DNA from 4 places in the Polaribacter sp. 20A6 genome. Region 4 is predicted to be linked to each of the others. Evidence: riboswitches for the same ligand, from Rfam matches in the RefSeq annotation. Region 4 holds a riboswitch; each other region holds the start of a gene.

Region 1 (8,260 bases), on a different contig from region 4:
TGGCAAAAGTACTACATGTAAACTTTCTACAAGACATATAATTGTGAAGATTTGTTTGATTTAAAAAATGGTTTCTATTTGGGAGGGTAACTGTAATTTTCTTATTGTTAGTTTTTTATTTACTTATGGAAGGAACAAGTTTCTGTAAAAGAAGAAACTCATTCCTTAATTAGTTGGGGTGGTTTAAGAAGCTTTAATATTGTTTAAGTGATAAAACCTTAAATCGTGTTCATTTTGTCTCTCTGAACTAAAGTTCGAAATACGCTTTAGGTATCCAATAACTCGTGTTCCGTAGTCTATATTTTTAGAATTGCACTCACAACATTTTTGAAGTGTTTTTTTATCAATATGACCACATTCATTACAAATAGTAATCTTTACATTAAAACAAAAATAATTGCATCCAGCTTTTGCTGTAGCTTCAATTAGCTTAAGAAAACCGTCTTTATTAGGAGCTTCTTCTAGGTTTAAATGAAGTGCAGAACCACCATCTAAATACTTTATAATATCTGTACCATGCAGTATTATTTTATCCAAAGAATTGATAGCATTATTTTCTACAGGATAGAAATAAGAATTATAACAATCTCTGGGTACAAATAAGCCATCTTCTTTGTCCCATTTTGCATTTTTTACACCTAAATTTTCAGCAGGGACAAACTCAGTATTAAACATGTAACCATACGTTACTTTAGCTTCCTTGTTTGCGTCGAAAATTATTTTGAGCTGTTTTTCTACAAAATCTTTATAGATTGGCGTATTTTCTGCTTTTATTCCTTGACTTTCTGCTGCTTCTACCATTCCATTAATTCCGATAGTTAGAAACTGTTTATCAAGTGATATAAAACCAGCATCATAAACCGGAAGCATTCCTGCGTTTTTATATTCTTCAATTAATTTTCTGTAGGCAATTTGATATTTTTGAATTTTATTGATTTCGGTTTTAAGATCTTTACCTTGTTGAATTAAGCGATTCATATTTAGAGTAATCACATTAATCGAGCCAGTTGAAACACCTCCAGCACCGAGAGAATAGCTAAAAGTATTATCGCTAATTTCGTTCCTTAGCCTGCAGCAAGAAGCTAAACTATCTGCGCTTTCAGATTGATATATAAAAAACGAATTTCCTTCGCTTAATTCTGTGGCGCACATATTTGCAAATTCGGTATCTACAGGTTTGCCTTCTTTTACTAACATTGCAGCGGTAACTACCGGAAAAGTTAAAACAGCTTTTTCTCTTTCTTTATTAAACCATTTCATAAAGAACTGTTGTAGTTCTTTAAGGCTTTCCCATTGCGGTTTTGTCATGTCAGGGAAAACAAATTCACCAAATAAGCTATCAAAATATTTTTCATCATACAAAGAAATGTTCCAGAAAACAGATTGATAACCTCTGGCAGCTGCAGGTTGGTTTATGGCGTAAACAGCATGTTGTAAGTGGTTAGAAACCGTTTTTGTATTAGTGTAGAGGTAATCTTTTCCAAAATCTTTTCTAGCAAAATAATCGAAATATAGTAAAAATTCTACAGTTGCCAAAGCACCTGCAAATTGAGAACTTACCGCAAAAACAAGGTTTACAAATTCACCACAATAACTCTCTAAGTGTTGAGGAGCTTTACTTTCTCCGCCCAATTTTGTCAATCCATCAAATAAAAACGGATACATGCTAATAGAAGTGCAATAGGGTTTTAAAGAAGTTTCATCATGTACATAAATTTCATGAGCTTCTATTTGTCTTACATATTCATTAGCTAGTTCCTTGTTAAACAACTGTTCAATTTTATTTTTCACCAACTGCCTATTTACTTGTACATTGATGTCTTTATTTAATTCAGCTTCCATTGTGGCTATGTTTTTTGAAGAAACATTTGCGTTGGCATCTATTTTAGAGCCATCTGCAGCATTGTTAGCGTTAATGTAATTACTGATAAAATTAATTTTTTGATCTACCTGTTTTTGTGTTAAGCGAATCATAGCTTAATAGTTTTTTAAGAATAAATGATTTAATATATTATTTGTTTTTACGTCTATAAATTGCTGATTTGTATTAGGATTTTCTAAGCCTCCTTTTTTAGAGATCCATTTTCCAGTTTTAAGCCAAGTAAGGTGTTGTTGTAAGTTTTTATCAATCCTTTTTTCACCAGTATACAGACAGGTTTTATAGCCTTCTTTTTGTGCATATTTAAGGTGATTAATAAGTTCTTTTTGATGCCATTCGCCTCCCATAAATAAAACACAACTTGCAAACCCTTTGTATTTTTGTAATGTTTTTTGGTATAATTTGATAGAGAGTTGTTGTCCGTTTTCTTCTTTCCATAATATGGGTGAATGACAGCCTTTACAACGAATCTGGCATCCACAAATGCTAAAACATATGCTGATTTCACCAGGAACTTCTTGCAAAACAACCTGAATACTAGAGTAATTCATGTTCACGAAAATTATAATCAATAAAATGTATTTATTGATGGTTAATAATGTGTCAAAAAAGGTACGATAACCAATGATATAAGTAGATACATCGTGCCAATAACCTTTATCCCGAAAGCTCGACTAATATGAAATTGGCAGGTCTTCTGACTTACTCTAGTTTTTACGTCTTCCCATTTTAGAAATAAACAGTGACAAAGAATGTAACAACCTTTAATAGAGCTTACAGCTGCGGGAACAGTACAGGTTTTTCACCTGTTTCCCTTTTAATTATAACAACTAAAGCTGTTATTAGAACCAAATTCTATTCAAATTTAAAAATGATTTCACAACTTTTACTCTAGCAGATAATAACTTGTTAAGAAACTTATGAACAGCTTTTTTTTGTTGACTTAGTTGTTTATATAGTTTTTATTTTAAAATTTAACTTTATTTTTTTTTAGAATATTATCCGAATAAAGAAAAAAAACAGGTTTTATGACAAACTTTAAATCTTATTAAACTTCTAACAAATTCCATTTCGTCATTCTTTTTAAAGTGTCTATCTTTATCCGCTGTAATTAGTCACTTATTTAATGGAACTGTACAAAGAAAATCAACTGAAAGTATACAACTCTTTAACAAAGAAAAAAGAGAATTTTAAATCTATAACAGACGGATACGTTGGTATGTACGTTTGTGGTCCAACCGTTTATAGCAACGCACATTTAGGTAATGTTAGAACTTTTATGTTCTTTGATGTTGTGTATCGTTATTTATTGCATTTAGGCTACAAGGTACGTTATGTGCGTAATATAACCGATGCAGGTCATTTAGAAAACGATGCAGATGAAGGTGAAGATAAAATTGCTGTAAAAGCTCGTTTAGAACAAATTGAGCCGATGGAAGTTGTACAGCGTTATACTGTAGATTTTCATGATGTTTTAAAAAACTATAATTTTTTACCACCAAGTATAGAGCCTACTGCAACCGGACATATTGTTGAGCAGATAGAAATGATTAAAGAAATCATTGATAAGGGGTTTGGGTACGAAGTAAATGGTTCTGTATATTTTGATGTACACGAGTATAATAAAAAAGAAAATTACGGAATTCTTTCAGGAAGAAAAGTAGAAGATTTATTAAATAATACCAGAACTTTAGACGGGCAATCTGATAAGAAAAATCCACAAGATTTTGCACTTTGGAAAAAAGCGGATGAAAAGCATATTATGCGTTGGCCTTCTCCTTGGAGCGATGGTTTTCCGGGTTGGCATTTAGAATGTTCTGTAATGAGTACAAAATATTTAGGTGAAAGTTTTGATATTCATGGTGGTGGAATGGATTTAAAATTCCCACATCACGAATGTGAAATTGCACAATCTAAAACATGTAGTGGTGTAACGCCCGTAAATTATTGGATGCACACAAATATGCTTTCTTTAAACGGACAGAGAATGGCCAAATCTACAGGTAATTTTATTTTACCGAATGAAATTTTATCTGGAGAAAATAACATTTTACCGAAACCATTTTCGGCAAGTGTAGTTCGTTTCTTTAACATGCAAGCCAATTATAGAAGTATTTTAGATTTTTCTGGTGATGCTTTAGAAGCGTCGGAAAAAGGACATTCTAAATTAATGGAAGCGGTTAATTTTTTAGAAAAAATAGAAGCTGGTAAAACATCTACTTTTAATGTTCAAGAATGGAAAACAGCTTGTTATGCTGCCATGAATGACGATTTTAATACGCCAATGTTAATTCCTCAATTGTTTGAGGCTGTAAAGGTTATCAATCAAATAAAAGAACATAAAGCAAGTTTAACTGCAGAAGATTTAACTGAATTTAAAACAACAATTAACGCATTTGTATTTGATGTTTTAGGGTTGATGAATGAAAAATCTCAAGACAATTCAGAAAAAATAAATGGAGTTGTGGAATTGTTGATTAAGTTAAGAAAAGAAGCAAGAGAAAATAAAGATTGGGCATTGTCTGACCAAATTAGAGATGAACTAATCGCTTTAGGAATTCAGCTAAAAGATGGCAAAGAAGGCACCACTTTTTTAATCAATTAAAAAGGAAATTACGAATTATGAATTTCAATTTTTTGAGTGTGATTGTCATTTCGAAAGAGGAACGATTGAGAAATCTCATAATCAGGATGTATTCATTTAATTCTTAAATTTTAATCATTGAAAAAAATACTTTCTTTTCCATTTATATTGCTAGTTCGTTTTTATCAGGTAGCAATTTCACCATTTACACCAGCAACTTGTAGATACAGTCCAACGTGTTCACACTACACCATTGAGGCATTACAAAAACATGGTTTAATTTCTGGTGGATGGTTAGCGTTAAAGAGAATATTTAGTTGTCATCCTTGGGGAGGAAGCGGTTATGATCCTGTTCCGGATAAAAAAGAATAAATTAAATTGACATCTCGAGCGCAGTCGAGATATTTTTTTAATAGTGCATTTTATAATGAGGTTTCGACTGCGATCGACTAACATAGAATAAGAAATATATGAGCTTTTTAGCAATTACATGGGATCCTTCAATAGGAATAGATTTAGGTTTTTTTATCGTACGTTGGTACAGTTTAATGTTTGTAGCAGCATTTTTATTAGGTTTAAGACTAATGAAGAAGATTTATGTTGAAGACAAAATTCCTGCAGAAAAATTAGATGTATTATTTATGTATGTCTTTGTTTCGATGCTTGTAGGAATGCGTTTAGGAGATGTGTTTTTCTATAGCTGGTCTTATTATCAGAATCATTTATTAGAGATATTTTTACCGATAAAAGAAAGTGCAAACGATTCTTTATTCGGGATTATAAAAGGATGGAAATTTACTGGTTTTACTGGTTTTGCTAGTCATGGAGCTGCAATTGGAATTCCTATCGCAATGTATTTTTATGCAAAAAAACACTTGAATAAACCTTGGTTATTTATCTTAGATAGATTGGCAATTATGGTTGCTTTGGCAGGTTTCTTTATTCGTTTTGGTAACTTTTTCAATTCAGAAATTTACGGAAAAGCAACAGGTTCTAATTTTGGAGTCATTTTTAAAGCGGCAGGAGAAACGGAGCCAAGACATCCAACACAATTATATGAAGCATTTAGTTACTTAATATTGTTTTTTGTGATGTGGCATTTATTTTGGAAAACAGATAAAAAAGAACAAACAGGATTTCTTTTTGGTCTTTTTATGGTAGTACTTTGGTCTTTACGTTTCTTTATAGAATTCTTAAAAGAAGCACAAGTAGATGGTAGAGAAGATTGGGTTTTTAACTCCTTAAACACAGGTCAGGTTTTAAGTATACCATTGGTTTTAATCGGTTTTTGGTTAATGTTTAAGAAATCTAAAAAAGCTGGAAACAAATAGTTTTATGGAGAAATTAAAACAACGTTGGGGAGTAAAAAATAATTGGTCTATTGTAGCAATTATTTTAGTGTTTTCTATAAACGGTTCTTTTGCTACTTGGGTAGCTAAACCTATAACAAGTTATATCGGCTTGTCTCAAGAAACAACAAATCCTTGGGTATTTTGGCCTTTAAGAATTTTATTAATTTTTCCTATTTACCAAGCTACACTTCCAATTGTAGGTTGGTTTTTTGGGCAATTTAAATTCTTTTGGTCTTTTGAAAAAAAGTTTTTAAGTAGATTAGGTTTAGGATTTTTATTTAAAAAAGAAGATTAAAACGTTATAATTTCTTCTACATCTTCCTTTTTAATTACATGGCTATAAAACCACATTATTGTAAATGTTGGTATAATATCTAAAAAAGGGAGAGCTTCTTCAATAAAACTAATTACAGCAGCAACTTTTCCTTGTTTTCCTTTGTACATCTTGGTCATTAAATAACTAGATAATGGTGCCCAAAGAACATCTATAAAAGGTATTGGAATGATACCAATAAGATCTAGTACAATGCTTAAAATTAGTTTCTTGTATTTTTTAGTCATAGTTATATTTTAATAGGATCATTCAAAATTCTTGCCAAATAGGGTTTAATTAAAATCGAAATGAATAATTTTGTTAAAATTAAATTTTTATAAGTGAATTTTAACGATTTTAAAAATAAAATAACGCAACTTAAAACAACCGAGTTGGGTGGTTTAAATGCACAATTTAAATTAGCACCAAAAATTAGGTTAAAGTACGATGCTGATAAAATTACTGCAAATAATCCAAGAAAAGCGGCAGTATTGGCATTGTTTTATCCAAACTTAAAAAATGAAACTTGTTTTTTACTAACTCAAAGAGCAAGTTATAAGGGCATACATTCTGCGCAAATAAGTTTTCCTGGAGGCAAGAAGGATACAGAAGATGAAAACCTTGAAAAAACAGCTTTAAGAGAAACCTTTGAAGAAGTTGGTGTAGCTGAGGCGACTGTTGAAATAATTAGAGAATTGACAGATGTATACATTCCGCCAAGTAATTTTTTAGCAACGCCTTTTTTAGGATATGTAAATCAACAACCAAATTTTAATCTAAATTATGAGGTTGAGCAAACAATTGAAGTTTTATTAAGAGATTTGTTAAGTGAAACGAATTTAACGGTTATAAAAATGAATACTTCTTATATGGATAATGTAGAAGTACCTTGCTTTAAGTTAGGTGGTTATATTGTTTGGGGAGCAACAGCTATGATGCTTTCTGAAATTAAAGAACTCTTTAAATAGCATCTTTCTTAATTGTTTTGTAAGTTTGTTAAACTAACTAAAACGAATATAGAATGCCTTTATTTAAAAGGAATCCATTTGGCCATATTTTATTACTAAAAAAATGGCTTATCAGAATTTTCGGAATTGTATCTCACGGTAGATATCGTAAATTTAATAGTCTACACATAGAAGGTTCAGAAAATCTTAAAAACTTACCAGATTCTGGAGTTTTATTCATTTCTAACCATCAAACTTATTTTGCAGATGTAGCTGCTATGTATCATGTTTTTAATGCTTCTTTAAGTGGTAGAGACGATTCTATAAAGAACATAGGTTATATCTGGAAACCGAAGTTAAATGTTTATTTTGTTGCGGCAGGAGAAACAATGAGATCTGGTATATTACCTAAAATATTTGCTTATATGGGCTCTGTATCTATAGAAAGAACCTGGAGAAGTGATGGTAAAGATGTAAAAAGACAAGTAAAAAATTCTGATATTTCTAATATAGGAAAAGCAATAAAAGACGGTTGGGTAATTACTTTTCCACAAGGAACAACAACGCCTTTTAGACCAATTAGAAGAGGTACGGCTCATATTATTAAAACCTATAAACCGGTTGTAGTACCTATTGTAATTGATGGTTTTAGACGTTCTTTTGATAAAAAAGGCTTGAGTATTAAAAAACGTAATGTATTGCAGTCTATGGTTATTAAAGAGCCATTAGAAATAGATTATGAAAATGAAAGTGTAGCAGATATAGTAACAAAAATTGAGTTTGCTATAGAACAACACAAATCTTTTTTAAAGGTTTTGTCTGTTAAAGAATTAGAGGCATTAACTCAAGAAGAAGAGGAATTGAATAAAAAGAGAGAATTTTGGAGTTAACAATTTCAATTTGAAAATAATAAGTATCAAACCTCGATTTTTTCGAGGTTTTTTTATGCAAAAAAACAAGATTTATGGTATTAAAAAATCGTAATTAATAACCATATAAAAACTATATAGATAAACCCTAATTAAGCTGTATATTTGCAGTCAGAAAAAAATGATATGCGTACAAAAACCATCAAAAAAAATAAGATCAACGTTGTTACTTTAGGTTGTTCTAAGAATATTTACGATTCGGAAGTATTAATGGGGCAGTTAAAAGCCAATGGAAAAGAGGTTGTTCATGAAGATG
Region 2 (8,260 bases), 660 kb from region 4:
CGGGTCGATTTTATGATTCGAAAGTTAAAAGCTAAGTTGTTATTTCTGAAACAATATCGCGGGATAGAGCAGTAGGTAGCTCGTCGGGCTCATAACCCGAAGGTCACTGGTTCGAGTCCAGTTCCCGCTACTAAGCAAAGAGGAATCAGAAATGATTCCTCTTTTTTGTTTGCACTAAATTTAAAGGGATTAATGCTTAAAAATAAGAAAACCAAAATAAATACATATTTTGGCTTTTTTTAATTACTCTTTATAATGTAAAATTATTTTATATCTAAGAATATTCCTCCAGAGAAAGAAGGGCTTGCGGCTATTATTTTACCAGAAAAAGCAGAGTCGAAGCCTAGTGAAATACCTAGTTTTTTAGTAATATAGTAAGCTGTTTCAAAACCAAAACTACTGTATTCAATATCGTTTGCAAAAATACTTCCATTACTATTGGTAGCATTTAATGATCCATTTTTAAAAGATTTTACAACATTTAACCTTGTAATTAGCCAAAGTTTATTGTTTATTAAATTGATTCCTGCTTCTAAGCCAGTCCTAAATTCATCAGAAAAACCTTCACTTCTATTGTTGTAACCTAAATAAGATTTTAAGTAAATAGGTTTGTCTTTATAAGATGTAGAGTAACCAAGAGATGATGATAGAATTTGATTAAATTCTCCATCTCCATTTTGAAAACTACCATCGCTACCACCATTATTATCACCTGTTGGTAAGCCTAATGTTAGTTTTATATCAGCAGCCCAATTTCCTTTCTTGTATAAACCATACCTAATACCTAAATCTACATCTCCAAAAGAATTTACTGTTTCCCCTTGGCTAATAGTTCCTCCTGTAGTACCTGAAATTTGATTATTCTGAGAAGAGCTAGCAAAAAATGGTACGTATGCAATAACATCAAATTTATTACTTAACCCATATTCTGCATAGATACTAGTGTTAAACAAAGTTCTAGTTCTATTAGGGTCTTTAGCTCCTGTATCTGTATAATGCTCATCATACTGTAATTGCCACCCTGCAAGTTTGTAATATCCATTTCCTTTTCCTTTAGTCCATTGTGCAAAACTAATGTTACTTGCTAATACTATTAAAACGAATGTAATTGTATGTTTTTTCATGTTTCTTTTATTTAGTTTCTCCATTTCCTACGTCTACACCAAATGGTTTACACCAATATAATAAATGTGTAAAATCATTAATACCTGTATTTTTTATAATATATGTGTGGGCTCCTTCAAACACAGTAACTTTTTGTATTTCTTTAGCATTTGCTACTGTATTTATATTATTGGTAAAGTATAAGTATAAACCAGGTAGTCTGTCTGATGCTTTGTAGTTTTCGTCAATTGTTAACTCTAAATCATTTGTGTTTGGTATTTCTTTTAAAGTAAAATCACCTCTAAGTTCATAACTACTTGATGTTTTTAAAGTTCCTGTTTTTTCTTGAGTGGTGTTGCCAATAACAATTACTGAATCTTGGGTTGTAAGCGTGTTATTAGAAGAGTTTACTGTTACTGTAATTACAGCTTCTCCCGGTGCAATTGCGGTTATTAAGCCGGTATTAGAAACTGTTAATACGTTTGTGTTAGAACTTTGCCAAGTAATAGCAGTGTTCTCTGTTTCTCCACTACTGTTAGTGTATGTTGTGGTGTATTGGTGGGTATTGCTTATGTTTAACTCTTCTATTGGGTTATTAATACTTATACGTTCGTCTATAGTTACTACCGCTACTGTATCTTCCGTGTTAATTGTTTTTCCGTCTGCTGTTGTGGTACTTGCTGTAACGGTTGCTGTACCTTCACTAATAGCTGTAATTAAGCCTTCGTTAGAAACCGTAATAATAGAGGGGTGAGAGCTATTCCAAGATACTTTTAAATCTTCTATCTCTCCAAGTTCATTTGTAAAAGTTGAAGTGTATTGGTGTGTTTTAGAGATAATTATCTCTTCAATAACATTATCTATTGTTAGTTTTTTATCAACAGCTATAACTTCTATATTGTTTTCGTTTGTAATAATACTTCCACTTTCAGTTGTTACAGAAGCTGTAATTACGGATGTTCCTATGGATAGTGCTGTAAGTAAGCCGGTGTTAGAAACAGATACAATGTTAGCATTGCTGCTGTTCCAATTAATTTGAGGAGTTGTTATTTCTCCTATATTATTAGTGTATTTTGTGTTGTATAGATGCGTGTTTTTTATACCAAGTTCTGTAATGGAGTTGTTAAAACTTAATATTTCTGGTTGATTATCTGCGATAATATCATCTTCAATACAGCTATTAAAAATGAGTGAAAGGAATAGAATAAATTGTAAAGATCTCATTATTTTTATTTTAAATTCTGTCGTAGAAAAAAACGAATGTTTACAGTCCTCATTATAATAGTTAACTTTTTCTTAAAAAAAAAGTACTTATAAATATGGAAACCCGTATAAAAACTATAAAATGAAAAATTAAATTTGATATTGAATTAGTGAGGAGTTTAAAGAAAACTTTTCATTTTAAAAAGTAAAAAATGTTTCAAAAGGTTTTGGTCGCAGAAGATCTAGATGTTATTAATAGCGGAATTAAAATAGCTTTAGAGGAAATAGGAATAAAAGATATAGATTTTGTTTCGTATTGTGATGATGCGTATTTTAAAATTAAAAACGCTTATTTAAACAATGCTCCTTACCATCTCATTATTTCTGATTTGTCTTTTAAAAATGATGGAACTCCGCAAGAATTAAAGTCAGGAGAAGAGTTAATACATAAAATTAGGAAAGAATTTTCAGATTTAAAGATTATTGTTTTCTCTGTTGAAGATAAGCCTTATAAAATTCAGCACTTGTATAAGAATCTAAAGATAGATGGCTATGTTTGGAAGAATAGAAACGGATTAAAAGAATTAAGGAATGCTATGCATAGAATTTATACTACAAATCAGTTTTATATTTCGCCAGAATTAAATACTACGGTTCATCCAAAGCAAGCTCTAGAGATTACTGATTTTGATATTTTTTTAATAGCATCACTTTCTATGGGATCACTGCAAGAAGAAATAAGTAAAAGCCTGAGAAAAAAAGGGTGTTTTCCCTCTAGTATAAGTGCTATAGAAAAAAGGTTAAAATTTTTAAAGGAACATTTTAATGCAAGTAATCCAACGCATTTGGTTGCTATTGCTAAAGATTTTGGGTTAGTGTAATTCTTTTTTTAATATAAAACTGCTATTTACGGAAACCCGTAAAATTTATATGTTTTATTGGAATATATTTGAATAGTATTTAGAAAAGAAACTATTGAAAAGGAAAGAGTTCTAATTGAGAGCCTTACGGAAATCCGTGAGGCTTTTTTTAGAAACCTTGTTTTAAAAGTAGTAATCAGGTTTCTCTAAAGATTTTTATTTTTTTAGAAAACCAAAAAATAAATTGAAAGAAAAGTACAGTGGTTTTTTAGATACCATTTTATATATGAGTTTATTACAGCTTCATTTATTATAATTTTTGAGTATTTTAATATTGTTGGGGGACAGTGTTTTCAGTCATTAAGTTATTTTATTTGGAGTTGTTTTTTTTCTATAAGATATTTATACGGCTTTTAAATTTTGAAACTATTGATCTTTATCATAGTTTATATTTAAGTATTTTATTCTCTAAAGGGTATTTTCTGCCTTTCTAATTAGTCATTTTTTTTACTTCAACAAAGTAGCATTATTGATGCTTTTTATTCAAATTATTTGTGCTTTTTTTAGGTTTTAAGGAATAGTGAGGTTGTTTAGAAATAAACAATAAAAGCGTGTTGTTTATTCCTGAAAAGTAGATAAATTTGTACTTTATTTTTTAACTAAGAATGGTTATCAAGTTTAAAAACTTGATATTAAAATGGGAATCTAGTGTAAACCTAGAACTGTCCCGCAGCTGTAAGCTCTAAAATTGAAATCCGAATAGTCACTTTTCGAAAGAATGGGAAGACCGGGTGGAAGGAGTAAGTCAGAAGACCTGCCATTTTTTTAATAATTCATTAAGCTTTCGAGGATTGAAGCTAGAATTAGGAATCTGCCTATCTATTATTTTAGATACGTAGTACTTCTCTTATTCTATCCTCGTACGTGAAATTCAAGTATGAGGAATTCTTTTTTACATTCTTTTGGGGTTATTTTATTGAGCATTGGATTTTTTAATTCAAGTTTTTTGCATGCCCAAAAAATAGATTCTACAAAAGCAGTTCAGCTTAAGGAAATCTTTTTAATAACGAATAAAGAGAAGCTTAAAATACATTTTTCTCCAGTTACTGTTCAGACTTTAACGGGGAAAACTTTAAGTCGTTTAAGTAATGCTAGTGTTGCAGATGCTATTCGTTTTTTTAGCGGAGTTCAATTAAAAGATTATGGCGGAATTGGAGGAATAAAAACCATAAATGTGAGAGGAATGGGCTCACAACATACCGGAGTTTTTTATGATGGTGTTCAGCTTGGAAACGCACAAAACGGACAAATAGATTTAGGTAAATATTCTGTGCAAAACATGGAAGCTGTTTCATTGTATCAAGGACAGCGTTCAGATTTAGATCAATCTGCTAAATCGTATGCTTCTTCCAATAGTATTTATTTAAAGTCTAAAACTCCTCAATTTTCTGAAGGGAAAAATAGCAATACCAACGTCAGTTTAAAAACGGGTTCTTTTGGACTGGTTAATCCTTCTGTAAACTTAGATTTCAAAATTAATGAGCATTTAAGTGCTCGCCTTAGTACAGAATATCTCAATGCCAACGGAAAGTATAAGTTTAGATATACAAACGGAAGTTATGATACAATAGCAACACGTAATAATGCCGATATCGAATCTTTTAGGGCAGAAGCGTCTTTACATGGTTCGAATGGAATTAAGAATAATTGGAACGTGAAATTATATCACTATGATTCTGAACGTGGATTGCCAGGAGCTATCGTTGCCAATCGTTTTAAGCGTCCGCAACGTTTATGGGATCAAAATAATTTTCTACAAGGTGCATATACAAAGCATGTAAACGACTCTTATTTTTTTGTGTTAAGAGGTAAGTATGCGCATAATTATTCTCGTTACGTAGATCCAGAAATTATAAAAGTGGATGGTGAGCTAGATAATAGATATACACAAGAAGAATATTATCTATCGATGGTAAATACGTTTCAGGTTTTACCTTTTTGGAAATTATCCTTGGCAACAGACTTACAAAAGAATACGATGGATGCGAATTTGTACAGATTTTCATATCCTAAAAGAATCACGCTTTTATCAGCTTTAGCTGCTGATTTTAATTTTGATAAAATCCACATTCAAGCAAGTTTATTAAGTACAACCGTAGATGAAACGGTTCTGTATTATGAAGCTGCAGAAGATTTACAAAAATATTCACCTACAATTATGCTGAATTGGCAACCTTTTGAATCTAATAAATTTAGGATAAGAAGTTTTTATAAGGAGATTTTTAGACAACCCACTTTTAATGATTTGTATTATACGTTTATCGGAAATACTTTTTTAGACCCGGAAGATGCTACTCAGGTAAATTTGGGGTTTTCTTATCAAACGGACTTTAAAAAAACAGCATTTGATGTACAAACAGATGTGTATAAAATTTGGATAGAAAACAAAATTGTTGCGATTCCTGGCGCTAATTTATTCCGTTGGTCTATGTTTAATTTAGGCAAAGTAGAAACAACCGGAATAGAAACAAATATAAAATCGAGTGGGAGTCTAGGTGAGAAATTTAAATACACTACAAACTTAAGTTATACGTACCAAGAATCTATAGACGTTACTGCTGGCGCGAGTAATTACGGAGATCAAATTCCGTATATACCTGTTCATAGCGGTAGTATCAGTGCTATGATAGATTACCGAAAAATAGAATTTAATTACAGTTTTATTTATACAGGAGAGAGATATAGCCAAAAGGCAAACATCAGTTCTAATTATTTAGATCCGTGGTTTACACATGATTTAAGTTTAGGTAAAACACTTTTGTTTAATCAAAAGAAATTAAAAGTTTTAGTAGCAGTAAACAATGTATTTAATCAACAATATGCGGTAGTAAAAAACTTCCCAATGCCAGGGAGATCCTATCGTTTTACTTTAAATTTTTTATTATGAACAAAAGAAGATTAAGTGTACAGATTGCATCAGCTTTAGCTGTTGTGTTTTTTTTCAATGCATGTAGCAGCAATGAGAATTTTGATGACTCCATAACTCCAGAAATTCCTACAGAACCTATAGCTGATTTAAAAGGGTTTTATTTATTGAATGAAGGAAACATGTCTATGAATAAAGCAGCTTTAGATTATATGGATTTTGAAACTGGAATTTACGAAAAAGAAGTTTTTAGAACAGCAAATCCAGAAGAAGTTGGTGGTTTGGGTGATGTTGGAAATGATATGGGAATTTATGGTTCTAAATTATATGTGGTTGTAAATGCGTCTAATAAAGTAGAAGTTTTAGATGTAAATACTCGAAAAAAAATTAAACAAATAAATGTTGATAATTGCAGGTACATAAAGTTTTACAACGGAAAAGCGTATTTAACAACTTACTTAGGTGTTATTGGGGATCCGGACGCTGCAAACGGAAAAATTATGGAAATTGATACTACAAGTCTTAGTGTTACGCGTTCTGTTAATGTAGGTAGGCAGCCCGAAGAATTGGTAATACATAATGATAAAATTTATGTGGCAAATTCAGGAGGTTATAGTCCGCCAAATTATGAATCTACGGTTTCTGTGGTTGATATTGTAAGTTTCGAAGAAACAAAACGAATAGAGGTAGAAATCAATCTTCATCGTATGCAAATTGATAGTGAAGGAGATATTTATGTTTCTTCTAGAGGAGATTATTATGAAACGCCTTCTAAACTTTTTGTGATAGATACTGAGATAGATGAGGTGACAGAATCGTTTGATTTGGCTGTTAGTAATATGACCATTTTTGATGATATTATGTATATCTACAGTACAGAATTTAGTTATGTAACAGGAGAAAACACCATTTCTTATAACAGGTTAGATACAAAAACAGAAACCATACTTACAGATTCTTTTATTTCCGATGAAGACAAAGATCTTATAAAAATTCCTTATGGAATTACGATAAATCCAGAAACGAAAGACATTCTAATTACAGACGCTAAAGATTATGTAACACCAGGAACATTGTATTGTTTTTCATCTGAAGGTGCTTTTAAGTGGTCTGTAGAAACAGGAGATATTCCTAACAAAGTAGTATTTAACTAGTAATAATTATAACCCAAATATCAAATTTTAAATTAAAAACATGAAGAAAATTATCCAAACTTTAAAACTACGTGTAGCGTTTATTATTCCTTGCTTTTTAGCAATAATGGCAACATCTTGTACATCAGAACTAGACCTTTATAGTGTTTTACCAGAAATTGAATTATCAGAAGAAAGTAATAGTGTAGAAATGTTAATGGGAGAAACAATTAATTTTTCTGCTACAAAAATTAATGAAACAGAATATTTAGAAGAATGGTATTTAGGAGACAGTATTGTTTCTACTTTATCTACCTATGATTTTGTTCCAGAAACTTCTGGAGATTATGTTTTGTCTTACACTGCGTCTAATGATGCAGGAGAATTTACACATGAATATGTTATTTCAGTAGCAGCTGTAATTCGTCCTATTACAGAAGAAAGTAATTTGTATGTTACTACTTTAATTGATTATTTACCTGCTCCAGGGCAAAAAATTAATACTTCAATAGGTACAGAAGAAGGAGCTAAAACTCTAGAAGGTAAAAAAGGAATGGTTACTTTAGGAGCATGGGGAGGTGCTGTTTCTTATACTTTTGATCATACCGTTATAAATACAGAAGATGCTGCTGATATAATGATGTATGGAAATGCATTTTCTGGTTTTGCAGAACCCGGTGTTGTTTGGGTAATGCAAGATGAAAATGCAAATGGAATTGCAGATGATACTTGGTATGAAATTAAAGGTAGTGCAGATGCTTTCGAAGGGACTATAAAAAATTATAGTGTAACTTATTCTAGACCTAACGAAGATTCAGAAGTTGTAACTTGGATAGATAGTGAAGGGGATAATGGTGTGATATCAACAAAATTTTATCCAGAATTTATTACAGAAGATTCTTATACAATTACAGGGACTCTTTTAACAGATGATAATATTGACATGAGTAATCCTAGCTGGATTAAAAGTAACGCTTTTGAATATGGTTATGCAGATAATACTCCAGGAGGCGATAAATTAGATATTTCGGATG
Region 3 (8,260 bases), on a different contig from region 4:
ACTGTGAAAATGCATTTTACGCAGCTTTAAAATTGAAATCTCATCTAAAATCTATAGAAAATATCGATGTTAGAATCGGAATCGGAATCGGAGAAAAAGAATTTAATGTTCCTGAAATTACAGCATCTAACGGAGAAGCTTTTATAAATTCTGGTTATGCATTTGACACCTATCTAAAGAAGCAAACCATTGCTATAAAAACTCCCTGGCAAGAAGTTGATGCAGAACTAAATATAGCTTTTGATTTGGCTTTATTAACCATGGATTCTTGGACAAAAAACTCTGCAGAAGTATTTAAAATATCTTTAGAAAAGGAAAATAGCACACAAAATGAAATTGCAGCTCTTTTAGGAATTACACAAGGACGTGTTAGTGAACGCCAAAAACGTGCTGGATTTGAACCTATTATGAAACTAGAAAAACGTTTTAGAAAAATTATCAATCAAAAAATAAAAAAAGAAATGGAATTCCAAGTATATGAAGAAAATGATATTTTATCTGATACAATAAAAAAATTAAAGGTTCGTACTGAAAATAGAAAAAAAGAAATGGATAACTTTAAATATACTCTAAATGATGAAAATAATGTAAAAATTGAAAATATAATTAAAAAAGAAAAATCAAAATGATTTTATTTCTAAAACTTTTATTAGCTCACATTTTAGGCGATTTTGTTTTTCAACCAGAAAAATGGGTTAAAAACAAAGAAGAAAAGAAGGTAAAGTCGGTAAAGTTATATTATCACATTGCGCTTCATGCATTATTTTTAGTATTGATACTTCAATTTAACCTTAAAGAATACTGGCTTGCTTTTCTATTAATTATAATATCTCATTATAGTATAGATCTTTTAAAACTCTATCTACAGAAAAAGAAAACAAAACGAATTTGGTTTTTTATAGATCAAGTTTTACATCTTACCATATTAGTATTTGCTACTTCCTTTTATGTAGATTTTTCTTTATCAACAGAAAACCTCATAACAGATCAACTCTTATTATTGATTATCTTTTTACTGTTGGTTATTTTTGTTTCTGCAATTATCATCAAAATAATAATTACACAATGGAATCCTGAAAGTAAAAAAGAAAATGATGATTCTCTTGCAAAAGCAGGTCGTTATATTGGAATTCTAGAACGTTTGTTTGTTTTTACGTTTGTAATTACCAATCATTGGGAAGCTATCGGCTTTCTACTAGCAGCAAAATCTGTTTTTAGGTTTGGAGATTTAACATCATCAAAAGACAGAAAATTGACGGAATATATTTTAATTGGTACTTTATTAAGTTTTGGTATTGCTATCTTTTTAGGAGTATTATATTTGTACACTTTAAAATTCATCTAATTTATGGAAGACAAACTAATAGAAAGTATTGCTTATATTCTACCCGCTGTGATAACTGGTTTAGTTGCCTATTATATTTTTAACAGATTGATCATAAAGCTAAGTTCTGATGAAAAAATAGCGCTACTATCTCAAAGAAAAAAAGAAGCTTTACCTATAAAACTACAAGCTTACGAAAGGATGTTGTTGTTTTGTGAGCGTATTAACCCTGTTAAAATGTTGGTGAGAATTAAACCAATTACAGAAGGCACTCAAGATTATTTACAATTGTTGATTGCAAATATAGATCAAGAATTTGAACACAATTTAGTACAGCAAATGTATATTACAGATGATACCTGGACAGCAGTTGTAGCTACAAAAAATACTATTATTAATAAATTAAGACAAGTTGCAGAAACGGCAAAAACAGCTAATGAATTGCGCGAAAAGGTGATTATAGACTACTCTAAAACATTACCACCAACAGATACCGCTATTAGTTTTATTAAAAATGAAGTGAAAAAATTATTGTAAAAAAAAAGACCATCTAAAATAGATGGTCTTCTTCCTCTTTTCGAAAATAGCAAATTTCCCTTTGTTAAAACTGAAGTCTTACTCCTAATTTCAAGTTTCTACCACGTGTAGAAAATCCTAAAATATCATCGTAATCTTCGTTTAAAATATTTGTAACTCCACCAAATAAAGTTACAGTATCTTCTAATAATTTATAATTAGCCGCAAAATCTAATACTTGGTAACTCTCTAAAGTAACATCTTCTCCAGCAGTTCCAAAAGAACCATACCTATCAAAAATACTTCTATCACCTACATTTTTATAAGTAATATTAAAGAATGTATTTGTAAAAGCATTTACATCTAAACCAGCTACAAATTTATTTGCAGGAATATAATCGTTAAAATCTTCTGTATTATCTTTATCTACATACGTATAAGACGCGTTAACAGTTAAAAATTTAAGAGGCGTAATATTTGTATTTATTTCCAAACCATTTGCATCAGAAGAACCATTACCATATTTGTAAGTAGCATTATCATAAATAATTGCATCTTCCTCTTTTCTATTAAAATAAACCATATCAAACTGAAGCCAATCTTTATAATTTACATCAAAACCTGCTTCAAAAGTTTCATTAGATTCTGGTTTTAAATCTAAATTACCAGAAAAACCATCATATAATTGATACAAACTTGGTGTAATAAAAGCTGTACTATAAGAAGTTAATAATTTAATAGAAGCATTTTCATTCTTTAAAACTGAGTACGCAAGATTCCCGTCATAAACTGCATGATTACCATATACATTATGAATATTTAATCGTCCACCTACATTGGCACTTAAACCAAAATCTGTTATATACACTACACTTGCATAAGGATCTACAGTATTAAAATTTGCAATTCCTTTTTCAATTTCTGCAAAAGGAGTAACTGTATTATTACTGTGAATTTGATAATTTAAACCTGTAATTAATTGAATTTTACCATCCTTAAAATCATATCTATTTACTAAATCTAAATTTACACTTCTACCAACAAATTCGTAGTTGTCTAAAGTACCAGCAAAAGAATTGAATTGCTCTAAATTTCTTTCTACCACATTTGCAGAAGCTAATAAGTAAACTTCTCCTTTATTATAAGTGTATTTTGGTTTTACACCAACTCTAAACTGCTCTTGATCTCCTGTATTTACATCACTATCAGAAAAAGCCCCTGCGTCAAAATCATAATCAAAATCATCATAATTTAAGAAAGTCTCTATAGAAAACTTATCATTTACTGCATAACCTAATTTTAACAATGCATTTTTACTGTAAAAACTATCATTTTCATAAACAGCATTTGTTTTACTTTTTGCAGCAGACATTCCGTCTGTTCCAGTAATACTAAAAGAACCTAAGAAATTAAGTTTCCCTAAAGTACCGTTTAAACTTACGTTTTGGTTGTTATCAGACAATCCGCTTCCTTTAACATTTGCGGTATTATTTGTACCAACACTTGTTTCAAAAGAACCAGAAATTTTATCTTCTGATGCTTTCTTTAAAACAACATTAATAACTGCAGTAGCTGCTCCAGAACCGTATAATGTAGATGATGCACCTTTTAAAATTTCAATAGACTCTATTTGACTAACGGCTAATAAACGTAAATCGAATTGTTGATTAATTGCAGATTGATCTGTAACCGGCACACCATCAATTAAAACTAAAACTTGCCTATTTCTTCCTCCTCTAATATTAATACTTCTTGGTTCTGATGCATTAGAATTTACACCTCTAACATCAATACCAACAACATTATTTAGAATTTCAATAACATTTTTACCAGCATTTTGTTGCAATTCTTTTTGAGTAATTTTCTGAATTACCTTACCGGTATTCTCTTTTTTTAGATTGAATTTTGTTGCTGTAACAACAACTTCATCTAAAGCCTCTACTTTTTCTTTTTGCTGTGCAAAAAGATTTGTGCTAGCAAAACTACATGCCAAAACACCAACAATTAATAATTGTTTTTTCATTTTTAATGATTTAATTTAAGTCTTCTTCTTTTACAAGAAAACAATAATGATTACTCCTTGTTAAACAAGGAATCTAAATAAATCAGGTAAATTTGTGTACAAAATAGAATTAGTACATAAACCTTTATCCCGAAAGTTTTAAACTCGTGATTTATGGCAGGTTTCCTGACTCGTTTTATGTTATTATACCTTCCCAACAAAAAAATGTCAGTGGTAAAAGAATTAATAACATCCTCTAAAGAGGTACTAAATGATGCTGAAATAAACTCAGCACAAGCTTAGTATAAACTTACAGTTGCGGGAACAGTTCTGGATTTCAACCAGATTCCCTTTTAATTCGATGTAAATTATTTCTACATCAAAACCAAAATCGTTGCAAATATATATGCATTCTTATGAACAATCTAATTAATTCGTTTCCAAATTTTATACCTTTAAGGATTGATAATTTTGATAGAAATGAGAATAGAAAATGAATTAAAGTTAGGTTTTAAAGATGTAATGATTCGCCCAAAACGATCTACATTAAAATCGAGATCACAAGTAAGTTTAGAAAGAGAGTTTACTTTTTTACACAGCGATGTTGTTTGGAAAGGAATTCCTATAATGGCTGCAAATATGGACACTGTTGGTACTTTTGAAATGGCAAAAGCACTTGCAAAACATGGCCTTTTCACTGCAATTCATAAACATTATTCTATAGAAGAATGGAGAGAATTTGCAGCAAAAGCTGATGAAAAAATACTAAACAATATTGCCGTTAGTACCGGAACAGGTAAAGACGATTCTGAAAAAGTAAAAGAAATTTTATCTGAATTTCCTCAAATAAACTTTATCTGTGTTGATGTTGCTAACGGCTACTCAGAACATTTTGTGAATTTTGTTCAGAAAATGCGTAAAGATCACCCTAATAAAGTAATTATTGCAGGTAATGTAGTTACTGGAGAAATGGTAGAAGAATTATTATTAGCTGGCGCTGATATAATTAAAGTAGGTATTGGTCCTGGTTCTGTTTGTACAACACGTGTAAAAACAGGGGTTGGTTATCCGCAACTTTCTGCTATTATAGAATGTGCAGATGCAGCACATGGTATGGGCGGACAAATTATTTCTGATGGTGGCTGTAAAATTCCTGGAGATTTATCTAAAGCATTTGGTGGAAGTGCTGATTTTGTAATGTTAGGCGGCATGCTTGCTGGACATGAAGAAAGCGGAGGTGAACTGATTGAAAAAAATGGAGATAAATTTAAAGCTTTTTACGGAATGAGTTCTACAACTGCCATGAACAAACATGTTGGTGGCGTTGCAAATTATAGAGCATCCGAAGGAAAAACGGTTGAAGTTCCTTACAGAGGAAATGTAGATGATACTGTTATAGATATTTTAGGCGGAATTAGGTCTACATGTACGTATGTTGGTGCAAGCAGGCTGAAAGAATTGACTAAAAGAACTACTTTTATTAGAGTTCAAGAACAAGAAAATCAAGTGTATTCATAATGAAAAACATAAAGTTAATTCCTGTTTTATTATTTTTATTGATAACAGTTTCTTGTAAGAAAGAGATTGTTAAAGTTGATAATCATACACAAGCAGAAAGTAGTATTAAATACGCTAAGGGATTTGATATTGTAGAGGATAATGGCGTTAAAAAGTTGGTTATAAAATCTGCCTATCAAAATTCTAAAGAAGTTTCTGAATATATTATTAAAAATAAATCAGAAAAAAATACACCTTTAGAAAATACCATCTATACTCCTATTCAAAAAATTGTAGTTACTTCTACAACTCATATTCCTATGGTTGAGTTGTTAAACGAAGAAACCTCAATTATCGGTTTTCCCTATGCTAGATATGTATCATCAGAAAAAACAAGACAGTTAATTGATGCAGGAAAAATAAAAGAAATAGGTAAAGAAACCTCTTTAAATACTGAAATACTATTAGACTTACAACCAGAACTAGTAGTTGGTTATAGTGTTTCTTCGGCAGACAAAAGCTTAACGACTATACAGAAAGCGGGAATAAACGTAATTTATAATGGAGATTGGTTAGAAGAAACTCCTTTAGGAAGAGCAGAATGGATTAAGTTTTTTGGTGTTCTTTTTGATAAAGAAAAACAAGCTGATAGTATTTTTAAAGTAATTGAAAGTAATTATTTAGTAGCAAAACAAATCGCACTAAAATCAACCAAAAAACCAACCATTTTGTCTGGTGCAATCATGAGTAAAGATATTTGGAATTTACCTGCAGGTGAAAGTTTTGTAGCACAATTTATAAAAGATGCAAACCTTAACTACTTATGGAAACACACAAAAGGAAAAGGAAGTTTGTCTTTAAGTTTTGAAAGTATTTTTGATAAAGGTCAAAATGCTGAATATTGGATTTCTCCAGGGTTCTTTTCTACCAAAGAACAATTATTACAAAGTAATAAAATTTATGCAGAATTTGATGCTTTTAAAAATGATGAAATTTACACTTCAACAATTAAGAAAGGAAAAACGGGCGGAATTATATATTATGAATTAGCTGCCACGAGACCTGATTTAGTTTTAAAAGATTTTATTAAAATTACAAATCCAGATTTATTACCCGATTATAAAATGACATTTTTTGAGAAAATGAAATAAAAAAAGACCTTCAATAGAAATATTGAAGGTCTTTACAATTAAAATTATTGGGGGGTTAATTTTATATTTCAAATGTACTATATATAATAACTAATTCTATTTATTTTATGGGTAGTATTTGGGTAGTATTTGGGTGGTTTACCTTAAAACCCTAGTGTTTTATGACTTTTTTAATGTTAAAGCTTCTTTTCTGTTTTTAATATCTAATTTTAAATAAATATTTTTCACATGAAATTTTACAGTATTTACAGAAATATTTATTTCAGCTGCTATTTCTTTATTTGATTTACTGCAGACTATTAAGTCAAAAATCTCCCTTTCTCTTAAACTCAAATTATTTAAATCTACTTTTAAAGCTTCTTCTTGTATTGTACGATGTTTTATCTCTTTAGAAAACTTTCTAATTTCATTTTTCATAAAGAAATTATATTTCCTTAAATCTTTTTCCCAAAACAAAACAGCAAATGATAATACTATAATTTGTACAAAGCCTCCTATTTTTAAATTGGTAGCATTTGTTTCTAATAATGAAACTCCAAAATTCTTTAAAACGAAAAAATCTAACCCACTAAATAATGAAATGGCATAAGAAAACACAAAGAGCTTCGTGTAGTTATTTTTATTAAAAAGTAGAACACCTAAAAACCAATAGATAAATAAAAGTAGTAGTGTAAAAACACTTAGAATTATATATAATTGATTTACTCTTAAAATAAAAAATGAGATTACTAATAAAACGATTATCAAAAACAAAGCAAAAGTATATTTCTTTACTTTTGGAAAATACTTATCTAACAAGAGAAAACTATTTCCAAATTTTAAAGAAGCATAGCTTAATAAAATGTAATCTAATAGAATTAGGAGTTCTATTTTTTTCTGGTCAACATTAAAAAAATTTAAGAAACCGTCAAAAATCACGAAAATAAAAGTGATAGTCGTTAATAAAAAAGCATGGTAAAAAAAGGAAGAGTCTTTAAAAAAGTAATAATAATTGATACTAAAAAGAATCACTAAAAAAGCAACTCCGTAATAAAAACCATTAATACTTAATTGTAGTTTTTCTTTAAAACTCCCCTCACCAACGGTACTCAATACTACAGGAAAATAAGAACTAAAATTAGAATTCGCTTTTATAAATACTGGGTCTTCTCTAGAAAACATAAAAGAAACATATCTTTCATTATTTAATTTAGAAATCTCATTAAAGTTTTGATATGCATGAACATTAATCGCTCTAATATTTTTTATTCTAAAAAGATAGTCTAAAGCCGTAGTTTTAGCAGGTATCTTAAACCAAAAAGTAGCACTAGAGTGTTTCTCTAAAACCTCTTTTTTTAAAGGTTTAAATTCTGCTTTATTAATATTTTTATAACTGAAACTACTATTAGTATCTTTAAAATAATAAACACCAGATTGAGCAAAAGTTTTAAATCCAATAATAAAAAGAAAGATTAATAATAGTTTAATTTTCATTCGTAGTTTTTTTCAAGTACAACATCTTACACATACATATAAGAAACTAAAAAACAATAAATTAAGAAAAACTACTACTAAATTTTAAATAAACACAATACACTTTTTTAATATTAACGTAAATTTTCTTTTTATGAATTAGCACTTAAAAATAGCTTAAATTTTTAAAACTTCTTTTCTACTTTTAATATTTAATTTTCCATAAATATTTTTGACATGAAATTTAACGGTATTTACAGAGATATTTACTTCAGCTGCTATTTCTTTATTTGATTTACTGGATACAATTAAATTAAA
Region 4 (8,260 bases):
ATAAACTAACTTTTATTGCTTCTAAAATGGATTTAATTTTAGGAACTTTAACAGGTGTAGTTGCGTTAGGAAACTTTGTTTTCCTACTTTACAAATAATTTATTTTGAATATCTTTTTACTCTTTTTTTTCGGGTTTATTTTCTCTTTCGTTGGTTCTATAACACCAAGTATGTTAAATATGACTGCGTTAAAAATTAGCTTAGAAAAAGGGAAATTAGCAGCTAACAAATACGCATTCGGAGTTTCTTTAATTATCGTTCCTCAGGTGATAATAGCGGTTGTTTTAACCAAATACATTGCACAAAACCCAACTATCCTAGAAACCTTAGAAAAAGTAGGAATCGTTGTTTTTATCGCTTTATCTTATTATTTTTATAATGAATCTAAAAAAGGGAAAATAAAAATTGATGAGGTAAATATCAAAGAAATAAATCCCCTACTAACTGGTATTTCACTATCTGTTTTAAACATGTTTGGCATTCCTTTTTTTAGTGGAACCATTATTACGTTAGATGTTTTTAAGTTGTTTAGTTTTGAGGCTGTTTCTGTACTATTTTTTACGTTAGGATCTGTATTAGGAACATTTTATATCCTATTTTTATATGGGAAATTTGCAAAAATTATTCAACAGAAAACAGGGAAACTCACAAAAGATATCAATCTAATTTTATCCATAATAACAGGTTTAGTAGCTGTTTTTACATTTATAAAACTATTTATTTAAAGAGAATATGAAAATTTTAAAAAACTTAATCGTTCAAGGAAAACACAGTAAACCTATTGTTGCAGATGTTTTTTACAAAGAGAATCATCAACCAAAAAAAGTAGTTATTTTCTGTCATGGTTACAAAGGTTTTAAAGATTGGGGAGCTTGGAATTTAATGGCGGAAGCGTTTGCAGAAGCAGGTTTTTTCTTTATAAAATTCAACTTTTCTCATAACGGAGGTACCGCTGAAAACCCTATAGATTTTCCGGATTTAGAAGCTTTTGGAAATAATAATTATACCAAAGAACTAGACGATTTAGAAAGTGTTATCGATTGGATTTCATCCGAAGAAAAATATAAAAACGAAGTTGAAATAAATGATATTTCAATAATTGGACATAGTAGAGGTGGCGGAATTGTCTTACTAAAAGCAAATGAAGATACAAGAGTGAAAAAAGTAATTTCCTTAGCTGCAGTGTGCGATTTTGGCTCTAGAAGCTCAACAATTGGCGATTTAGAAAACTGGAAGAAAACAGGTGTTAAATACGTTTTAAACGGACGAACAAAACAAAGTATGCCGCATTTCTATCAGTTTTATTTAGATTTTAAAGAAAACGAAGAGCGTTTAAATATTCAGAAAGCGGTAGAAAATTTAAAAATTCCACAGTTAATAATTCACGGAGATAAAGATACTTCTGTTTCTATTGATGAAGGTAAAAATATACATTCTTGGAATGCTGAAAGTCAATTCGAAATTATTAAAAATGCAGATCATATTTTTAATGTTTCTCATCCTTGGAAAAAAGAAAACATGTCTAAAGAATTAGAAGAGGTAATTGAAGTTTGTATTGATTTTTTGAAAAAATAAATCTACAAAGTATTTCCTTGTAGATTTATTTTAGGGTACTTGTTTTAGATTTCAAACTCTTTAGCAGAAAAGTAAATATCTATTGGAGAAGCTCCTACGTTATCTACCGTTTTTGCTACAGTTTTATCTGCGTTATAAATTACTAAACCACTATTATCTGGATCTATAAAATCCTTTAAACCGATAACGTAAACTTGTTTCGTATTTGGGTGTTGTTTTACAACTGTGTTAAATGCAATTCCGTCGTTAATTGGTGCTGCAAACTCTTCAATTACTTTGGTTTCTGTATTAAAAGTGTAAATTTTTCCAGATGCAGATTCAGACCAAAAAGCATTCACACTTTCTGAGTTCATTGTTAAAATACTATTTGTGTATAAATTAATAACACCATCTGTATCAGTTACTGTTTCATTTATAGAATAGTCTTCATTTAGTTTTGTAAAGGTGGCAGCTGTGGCTCTCTTTTCTTTTGCTACCCAAATAGTTCCGTTTTTATCTTTTAAAAGTCCAGAAATACTGTCATCAAAAGTTATTACAGAAGTAAATTCTTTAGTAGTCATATTCATTACAACTAATTCCTTTCCATCTGCAATTAACACATTTTCTGCATCTACAATTAGTGCAGCATTGTTAAAAAGAATTTCATTAGAAACCTCACTTATAGCATCACCAATACCAGTAGTGGTATTTACATGGCAAAGATTGTAATTTCTACTTCTTCCACTTCCAGAGGTATTAATTACCAAACCATCCGTGTTAGAATACATTTGTAAATAAGATGGAGAAGATACGTTAGAAGAAGTTATAGATTCTTCTACACTTAATGTTTCTAAGTTAACTTTAGAAATATATGATGGTCCGTTTTGACTTACAATATATAGTTGATTATTATAGCTAGAAAAAGAGGTGCTTTCTGCATTTTCAGATACAGTAACGTTTGGTGTTGCAATTTGATTTTCGTCTAGAAATGTAAGTGCTGTTTTATCACTTTCTAGAGATAAGATAAAGGCATTATTGTAAGTTATTGGAGCTTCAGGAACTACATCTTTTTTAGTACAAGATACTGCAAATAATAAGCCAATTAAGGCTAATCTAGTTAGACAACTTTTCATTATGATTGATTTTAAAATTTTAAATAACAAAATAGGCAAGTTCTTACCCTTATTAAAAAGCGAAAAAACCATGCATATGACACGTATTTCTTTTAACTTTTTTCCCGAAAGTTAAAAAAGACGAATATAATTTTTGGCAGGTCTCCTGGCTTGCATTTTGTTAAAACCTTCCCGTCTTTTGTAAAGACAGTGGTGTAAGAAATAACGATAATCTAAACTAGACAATGCTTACAGTTGCGGGAACAGCTCAGGCTTAAAAAAACTACCTGATTCCCTTTTAATTTTAATTCAATTTATTGAATATAAAACCAAAAATTTATGATGCAAAAGTATCCCCTTTTTTCATTATAAAAAACTAATTTCAACAAATAATCTAGTGTATTTTTAGGTCTTAGGAATTGCAATTTCCTTTTATGAGATAGCGAGATTTCTCAATCGCTAAAGTTCTTATTTTGAAGTGATAAAGCTGAATGCAAAAAAACACAGAACTTATCACTGAGAAGTATTTAGAAGTCTAATAGCAGTGATACCATAAACATGAGCAAATTCATGAGATTCCTCAATCGCTTAAAAAAAGCTCATTTCGGAATGACGAACTGTATGAAAAAAACACCCAATTTGTCATTTCGACGAAAGGAGAAATCTCATAACAGTGATCCCAAAACAGCGAGCAACATTATGAGATTTCTTTCTCCATTCGAATTAACAAACAGCGTAAAACACTGAATACTGCTGCTGTAAGCTGAATACTAAAACCACAAACTACTTCTCACTCTCCAATTCCAAAACCTTTTGAATCATTTTATCATCCTGGTGCATAATTCTGTAAAAGCCAACATCGCCAAAAAGTGTATTTGCAATAGAAGCTTTTAGGTATTTTTCTAAGCTTATTTTGGTTGTTAAAGAAGGTTTAAAAGTATCTTTAATATCAGATAAATAACTATTAAAAACAGTCCCATCTGTATCAAAATCTGTAATAAAACTATCTATTGTCCATTTTTGCAGCTTTTTTCTATTGTTATCAACATAATCAAAAGCAAAATCATTAATGGTATTAAAGTAGTAACCATTCATATAAGAAGTAGTGTCTATTGGTACAAAAACATCCGGAATAATTCCTCCGCCACCATAAACAATCTTTCCTTTAGGAGTTTTATATTTAAGAGAATCTACCACTTTTATGCTGTCTTTATTTAACAATTCACCATTAGAAACCCTCTTCTGATAATCTGTATAATAATTCTTATTTCCTTTGTGGTCATATGGTTTTTGAATAGATCTACCGGTTGGCGTATAATAACGAGCCGTTGTTAAACGCACAGCAGAACCATCGCCTAAATCCATTTCTATTTGTACCAAACCTTTTCCAAAAGAACGTCTTCCAATAATGGTTCCTTTATCGTTATCTTGTAAAGCACCCGCTAAAATTTCTGATGCAGAAGCAGAGTTTTCGTCAATTAAAACATACAAACCACCTTTTTCAAAATCACCTTTAGAGGTTGCAAAAGATTCATCTATTTCGTTTTTATTGTTTTTTGTAAAAACAATCAGTTTATCATCTTCTAAAAATTCATCAATAATACTATTTGCAATGTCTATAAAACCACCACCATTGCCTCTAATATCAAGAATTAAATCGGTCATTCCATCATCAATTAAGGTGTTTAATGCAGATTTAAATTCACTGTAAGTATTTCTCGCAAAACGATCTAATTTAATATAACCAACAGAGTCGTTCACCATATATGCTAAATCAACACTTTTAATATTTACATTACCACGAGTCACAGAAACGGTAAAAGTAGAGTCAATACTTTTTCTATAAATTTTAAGCGCAACTTTGGTATTTGGTTTCCCTTTTAAATAACCAGGCACTTTATCGGTGTACATTTTTTTACCATACAAAGTATCTTTGTTAGCCATTAAAATTCTGTCTCCTGCCTTAATTCCTGCTTTTATACTTGGTCCACCTTTTATAGGTTGAATAACGGTAATTGAATCTTCAATCATTCTAAACTGAACGCCGATTCCTACAAAATTACCTTGCATGTTTTCTGTAACTGCTTGCAGCTTTTCTTTAGGAATATAAACAGAATGCGGATCTAGTTTACCCAACATTTGCGTAATAGCTCCGTCTAAAAGACTTTCTGTATTTACGGTATCTACGTAGTCTTTTTCAATAAAATTAATAAGTTTTCTTATTTTTAGTTCTTGAGACGAATTTTTATTTAAAGACAACATATTGCTACCACTTCCGTTAAGCGAAAGTCCAATAAGTAAACCAAAAATAACTGCTAAAGATAAGTATATAGGGAGGTTGTTTCTATTCTTCATAAGGTAAATGCATAATTTCTACGCCTGCTTTTTCTAGAAAATTGATACCAGAAGTATCCTTGTATGATTCTGCATACACAACACGTTTTATTCCTGCTTGGTGAATTAATTTGCTGCACTGAGTACATGGAGATAAGGTAATATATAAGGTTGCACCCTCTGCAGATTGTGTAGAAGACGCCACTTTTAAGATCGCGTTTGCCTCTGCGTGTAAAACTTCCCACTTTGTAACTCCATTACAATCTTCGCAAGAATTATCAAAACCAGTAGGTGTTCCGTTAAAGCCATCAGAAATGATCATTCTGCCTTTTACAATTAACGCACCTACTTGTTTACGTTTGCAATGAGAGAGTTTCCCCCATTCGCGAGCCATTTTTAAATAAGCCCTATCGTATTTTAATTGTTTCTTTTCAGTCATACAGAACGAAAGTAAAAAGATTTAGATAAATATGACGTTAATAATTAGACAAAATTTATTTTCAGCTGTTATGAATAATTTTTTGGGCGTTCCCTTATAGGTCGGGCTTTCCCCTACAATCTTTTTATTCATCCTTCATAAAAAGGATTTTCACTGCAATCCCTAACGCAGCTAGTCTGCAAACAGCAGTTTAATACTTTAAAATTTAAGGCTTACCAAAACACTCTATCTAGCATCATTTGTATAGAAAAACCAATTACAATAGACGAGCAAACTAAAATCCAATCTCTTCTGCTAACTCTAAAAAAGTTTTGAAGTAATGTACCAACAATTAAAATACCTAAGACAATAATAATTTGAGCAGCTTCTATACCTAATGCAAATTCTAATAGCGGAAACAATTTATTTTCTTCTTTACCAACCATCATTTTAAAATAGTTAGAAAACCCTAAACCGTGAATTAAACCAAAAAACAAAGCAAATATTAAGTTGATGTTTTGTTTACCTGAAGCAGTGTTTTTAGCTGTAAAAACATTTATTGCTCCAGTTATAAAAATGGTTACCGGAATTAAATATTCAATAATATCTATTCTAATTTTTAGAATTCCGTAGGCAGATAAAGCCAAAGTAACAGAATGACCAATTGTAAATAAGGTTACTAACCATAAAACTTTTTTCCATTGTTTAAAGCTAAATACAACAGCTAGCACAATCAAAAATAAAATATGATCGTAAGCAGATAAATCTAACACATGGTTTAACCCCATTTTAAAATACAGTAAAAAATCGTCCATTAAAAAAAATAATTAAGTGTGAATGGTAAAGATATTAAAAACAGTTATCGCATAAAAACCTAAATACACTATTAACAATTCTAATTACTAAATTTTAAATAAAATCAAATTTATAAGTATTCATTCCTTTAAATCGATAATAATTTGATAAATACGTAAAGTTTATTACTTTAAATAAGTATTAATACGTAATAATACTTAGTTTTGTAATTCAAATACGTAATTATGAAAACAGTTATAGTTGTCGGAAACGGAATGGTTGGTTATAAATTTTGCGAAAAATTTGCAGCAACTCCAGAAAGTAAAGATTTTAAAGTTATTGTTTTTGGTGAAGAACCAAGACCTGCTTATGATAGAGTTCATTTAAGTGAGTTTTTCGAAAATCAAGATGCAAAAGCCTTAGAAATGGCACCTGCAGAATGGTATAAAGAAAACAATATCGATTTAATTGTTGATGAAAGAGTTTCGGAAATCAATAGAAAATCTAAAGTAATTACTACGGCAAACGATAGAGCCTTTTCTTATGATTATTTAGTGTTAGCAACAGGTTCATCTGCTTTTGTTCCACCAATTAAAGGCGTAGAAAAAGAAGGGGTTTTTGTATACAGAACTATAGAGGATTTAGAAGGAATGTTGGCGTATGCAGCAAAACTGAAAGAGAAAAACCCAAATGCAAGAGCTGCCGTTTTAGGTGGAGGATTGTTAGGTTTAGAAGCAGGTAAAGCCGTTATGGATATGGGATTAGAACCTCATATTGTAGAGTTTGCCTCTAAGTTAATGCCAAGACAATTAGATTCTAGAAGTAGTAACGTATTGCAATTAAAATTAGAGTCTATAGGATTAAATATTCATTTAAACAAAGCAACCAATCAAATTCTAGGTGATACATGTATTACAGGAATGGAGTTTGGCGAAGATGATGTTTTAGACGTAGAAATGTTAGTCGTTTCTGCCGGAATTAGACCGAGAGATGAGCTAGGTAAAGTGTCTGGTTTAGAAATGGGTGTTCGTGGCGGAATTGTAGTAGACAATAAAATGCAAACTTCCGATCCAAGTATTTTTGCAATTGGAGAAGTTGCTTTGTACAACCAAATGATTTTTGGTTTGGTGGCGCCTGGTTATGATATGGCGGGCGTTGCAGTAAATCAAATTATTGGAAATGTAGAAGAATTAATGCCTGCAGAGATAGATATGTCTACCAAATTAAAATTAATTGGTGTAGATGTAGCAAGTTTCGGAGAGCCTTTTATGCCAGCATCAAAAGGACATTCAGTTATTTTCGAAAATAAAACTCAGCATTTATATAAAAGAATTAATGTTAGTTTAGATGGAAAGTCTTTATTAGGAGGAATCTTAGTTGGTGATGCATCGGACTATAATATGTTGCACCAAGTATATTTAAACGGAATGCCAATTCCAGAAGATGCAGCACAATTAATATTGCCAGCAACAGAAGGCGGTGCTTTTGGTAGTGCTTTAGATTTACCAGACGAAGCGCAAATTTGTTCTTGTGAGAATGTAACAAAAGGTCAGATTTGTGGAGCCATAAAAGACGGTTCTTGTGAGGATTTAGCCGGAGTTATATCATCAACAAAAGCAAGTACAAGTTGCGGTGGTTGTAAACCAATGGTTACAGATTTGGTAAACGAAACGTTGAAATCACTTGGTAAAACGGTTAAAAATGTAATTTGTGAACATTTTGAATATAGCAGACAAGAGTTATACGGAATTATAAAAGCTAAAAAACTGACTTCCTTTAACGAGGTGTTAGATGCTTGTGGAACTGGTCATGGTTGTGAAACTTGTAAGCCGTTAGTTTCTTCAATTTTTGCAAGTTTATATAATGACACGCCAAATAAAGAAGATGTTACTCAAGATACAAACGATAAATTTTTAGCAAACATTCAGCGTAACGGAACCTATTCTGTAGTGCCAAGAATTGCTGGTGGAGAAGTTACTCCAGAAGATTTAATTGTTCTAGGCCAAATTGGATCGAAATACAATTTATACACAAAAATTACCGGTGG

Evidence for each region. Region 4 has a riboswitch for cobalamin ahead of GQS57_RS04245 (hypothetical protein). Riboswitches for the same ligand answer to the same signal wherever they lie in the genome.
Region 1: another riboswitch for cobalamin. It lies ahead of nrdG (anaerobic ribonucleoside-triphosphate reductase activating protein); the one in region 4 lies ahead of GQS57_RS04245 (hypothetical protein).
Region 2: another riboswitch for cobalamin. It lies ahead of GQS57_RS07165 (TonB-dependent receptor); the one in region 4 lies ahead of GQS57_RS04245 (hypothetical protein).
Region 3: another riboswitch for cobalamin. It lies ahead of GQS57_RS16755 (TonB-dependent siderophore receptor); the one in region 4 lies ahead of GQS57_RS04245 (hypothetical protein).

Annotation. Positions count from the first base shown of each region.
Region 1 is NZ_WTPZ01000009.1:49,071-57,330, reverse strand. Features, by position in the region: gene nrdD (anaerobic ribonucleoside-triphosphate reductase) at 184-1,974, opposite strand; gene nrdG (anaerobic ribonucleoside-triphosphate reductase activating protein) at 1,978-2,430, opposite strand; cobalamin riboswitch at 2,549-2,747, opposite strand; gene cysS (cysteine--tRNA ligase) at 3,006-4,484, shown strand; gene yidD (membrane protein insertion efficiency factor YidD) at 4,602-4,835, shown strand; gene lgt (prolipoprotein diacylglyceryl transferase) at 4,934-5,794, shown strand; gene GQS57_RS16605 (DUF6787 family protein) at 5,799-6,110, shown strand; gene GQS57_RS16600 (hypothetical protein) at 6,107-6,376, opposite strand; gene GQS57_RS16595 (CoA pyrophosphatase) at 6,470-7,096, shown strand; gene GQS57_RS16590 (1-acyl-sn-glycerol-3-phosphate acyltransferase) at 7,150-7,965, shown strand; gene rimO (30S ribosomal protein S12 methylthiotransferase RimO) at 8,131-8,260, shown strand, end outside.
Region 2 is NZ_WTPZ01000002.1:769,144-777,403, forward strand. Features, by position in the region: tRNA gene GQS57_RS07145 (tRNA-Met) at 58-130, shown strand; gene GQS57_RS07150 (hypothetical protein) at 264-1,124, opposite strand; gene GQS57_RS07155 (Ig-like domain-containing protein) at 1,132-2,328, opposite strand; gene GQS57_RS07160 (response regulator) at 2,520-3,188, shown strand; cobalamin riboswitch at 3,817-4,004, shown strand; gene GQS57_RS07165 (TonB-dependent receptor) at 4,174-6,114, shown strand; gene GQS57_RS07170 (YncE family protein) at 6,111-7,247, shown strand; gene GQS57_RS07175 (cell surface protein) at 7,288-8,260, shown strand, end outside.
Region 3 is NZ_WTPZ01000010.1:1,864-10,123, reverse strand. Features, by position in the region: gene GQS57_RS16770 (sigma factor-like helix-turn-helix DNA-binding protein) at 1-629, shown strand, start outside; gene GQS57_RS16765 (DUF3307 domain-containing protein) at 626-1,345, shown strand; gene GQS57_RS16760 (hypothetical protein) at 1,349-1,861, shown strand; gene GQS57_RS16755 (TonB-dependent siderophore receptor) at 1,926-3,863, opposite strand; cobalamin riboswitch at 4,001-4,247, opposite strand; gene GQS57_RS16750 (GMP reductase) at 4,323-5,360, shown strand; gene GQS57_RS16745 (ABC transporter substrate-binding protein) at 5,360-6,490, shown strand; gene GQS57_RS16740 (LuxR C-terminal-related transcriptional regulator) at 6,650-7,963, opposite strand; gene GQS57_RS16735 (LuxR C-terminal-related transcriptional regulator) at 8,120-8,260, opposite strand, start outside.
Region 4 is NZ_WTPZ01000002.1:113,066-121,325, reverse strand. Features, by position in the region: gene GQS57_RS04260 (LysE family transporter) at 1-98, shown strand, start outside; gene GQS57_RS04255 (glutamate dehydrogenase) at 180-725, shown strand; gene GQS57_RS04250 (S9 family peptidase) at 733-1,575, shown strand; gene GQS57_RS04245 (hypothetical protein) at 1,620-2,687, opposite strand; cobalamin riboswitch at 2,805-3,015, opposite strand; gene GQS57_RS04240 (S41 family peptidase) at 3,450-5,021, opposite strand; gene GQS57_RS04235 (dCMP deaminase family protein) at 5,011-5,439, opposite strand; gene GQS57_RS04230 (HupE/UreJ family protein) at 5,652-6,233, opposite strand; gene nirB (nitrite reductase large subunit NirB) at 6,459-8,260, shown strand, end outside.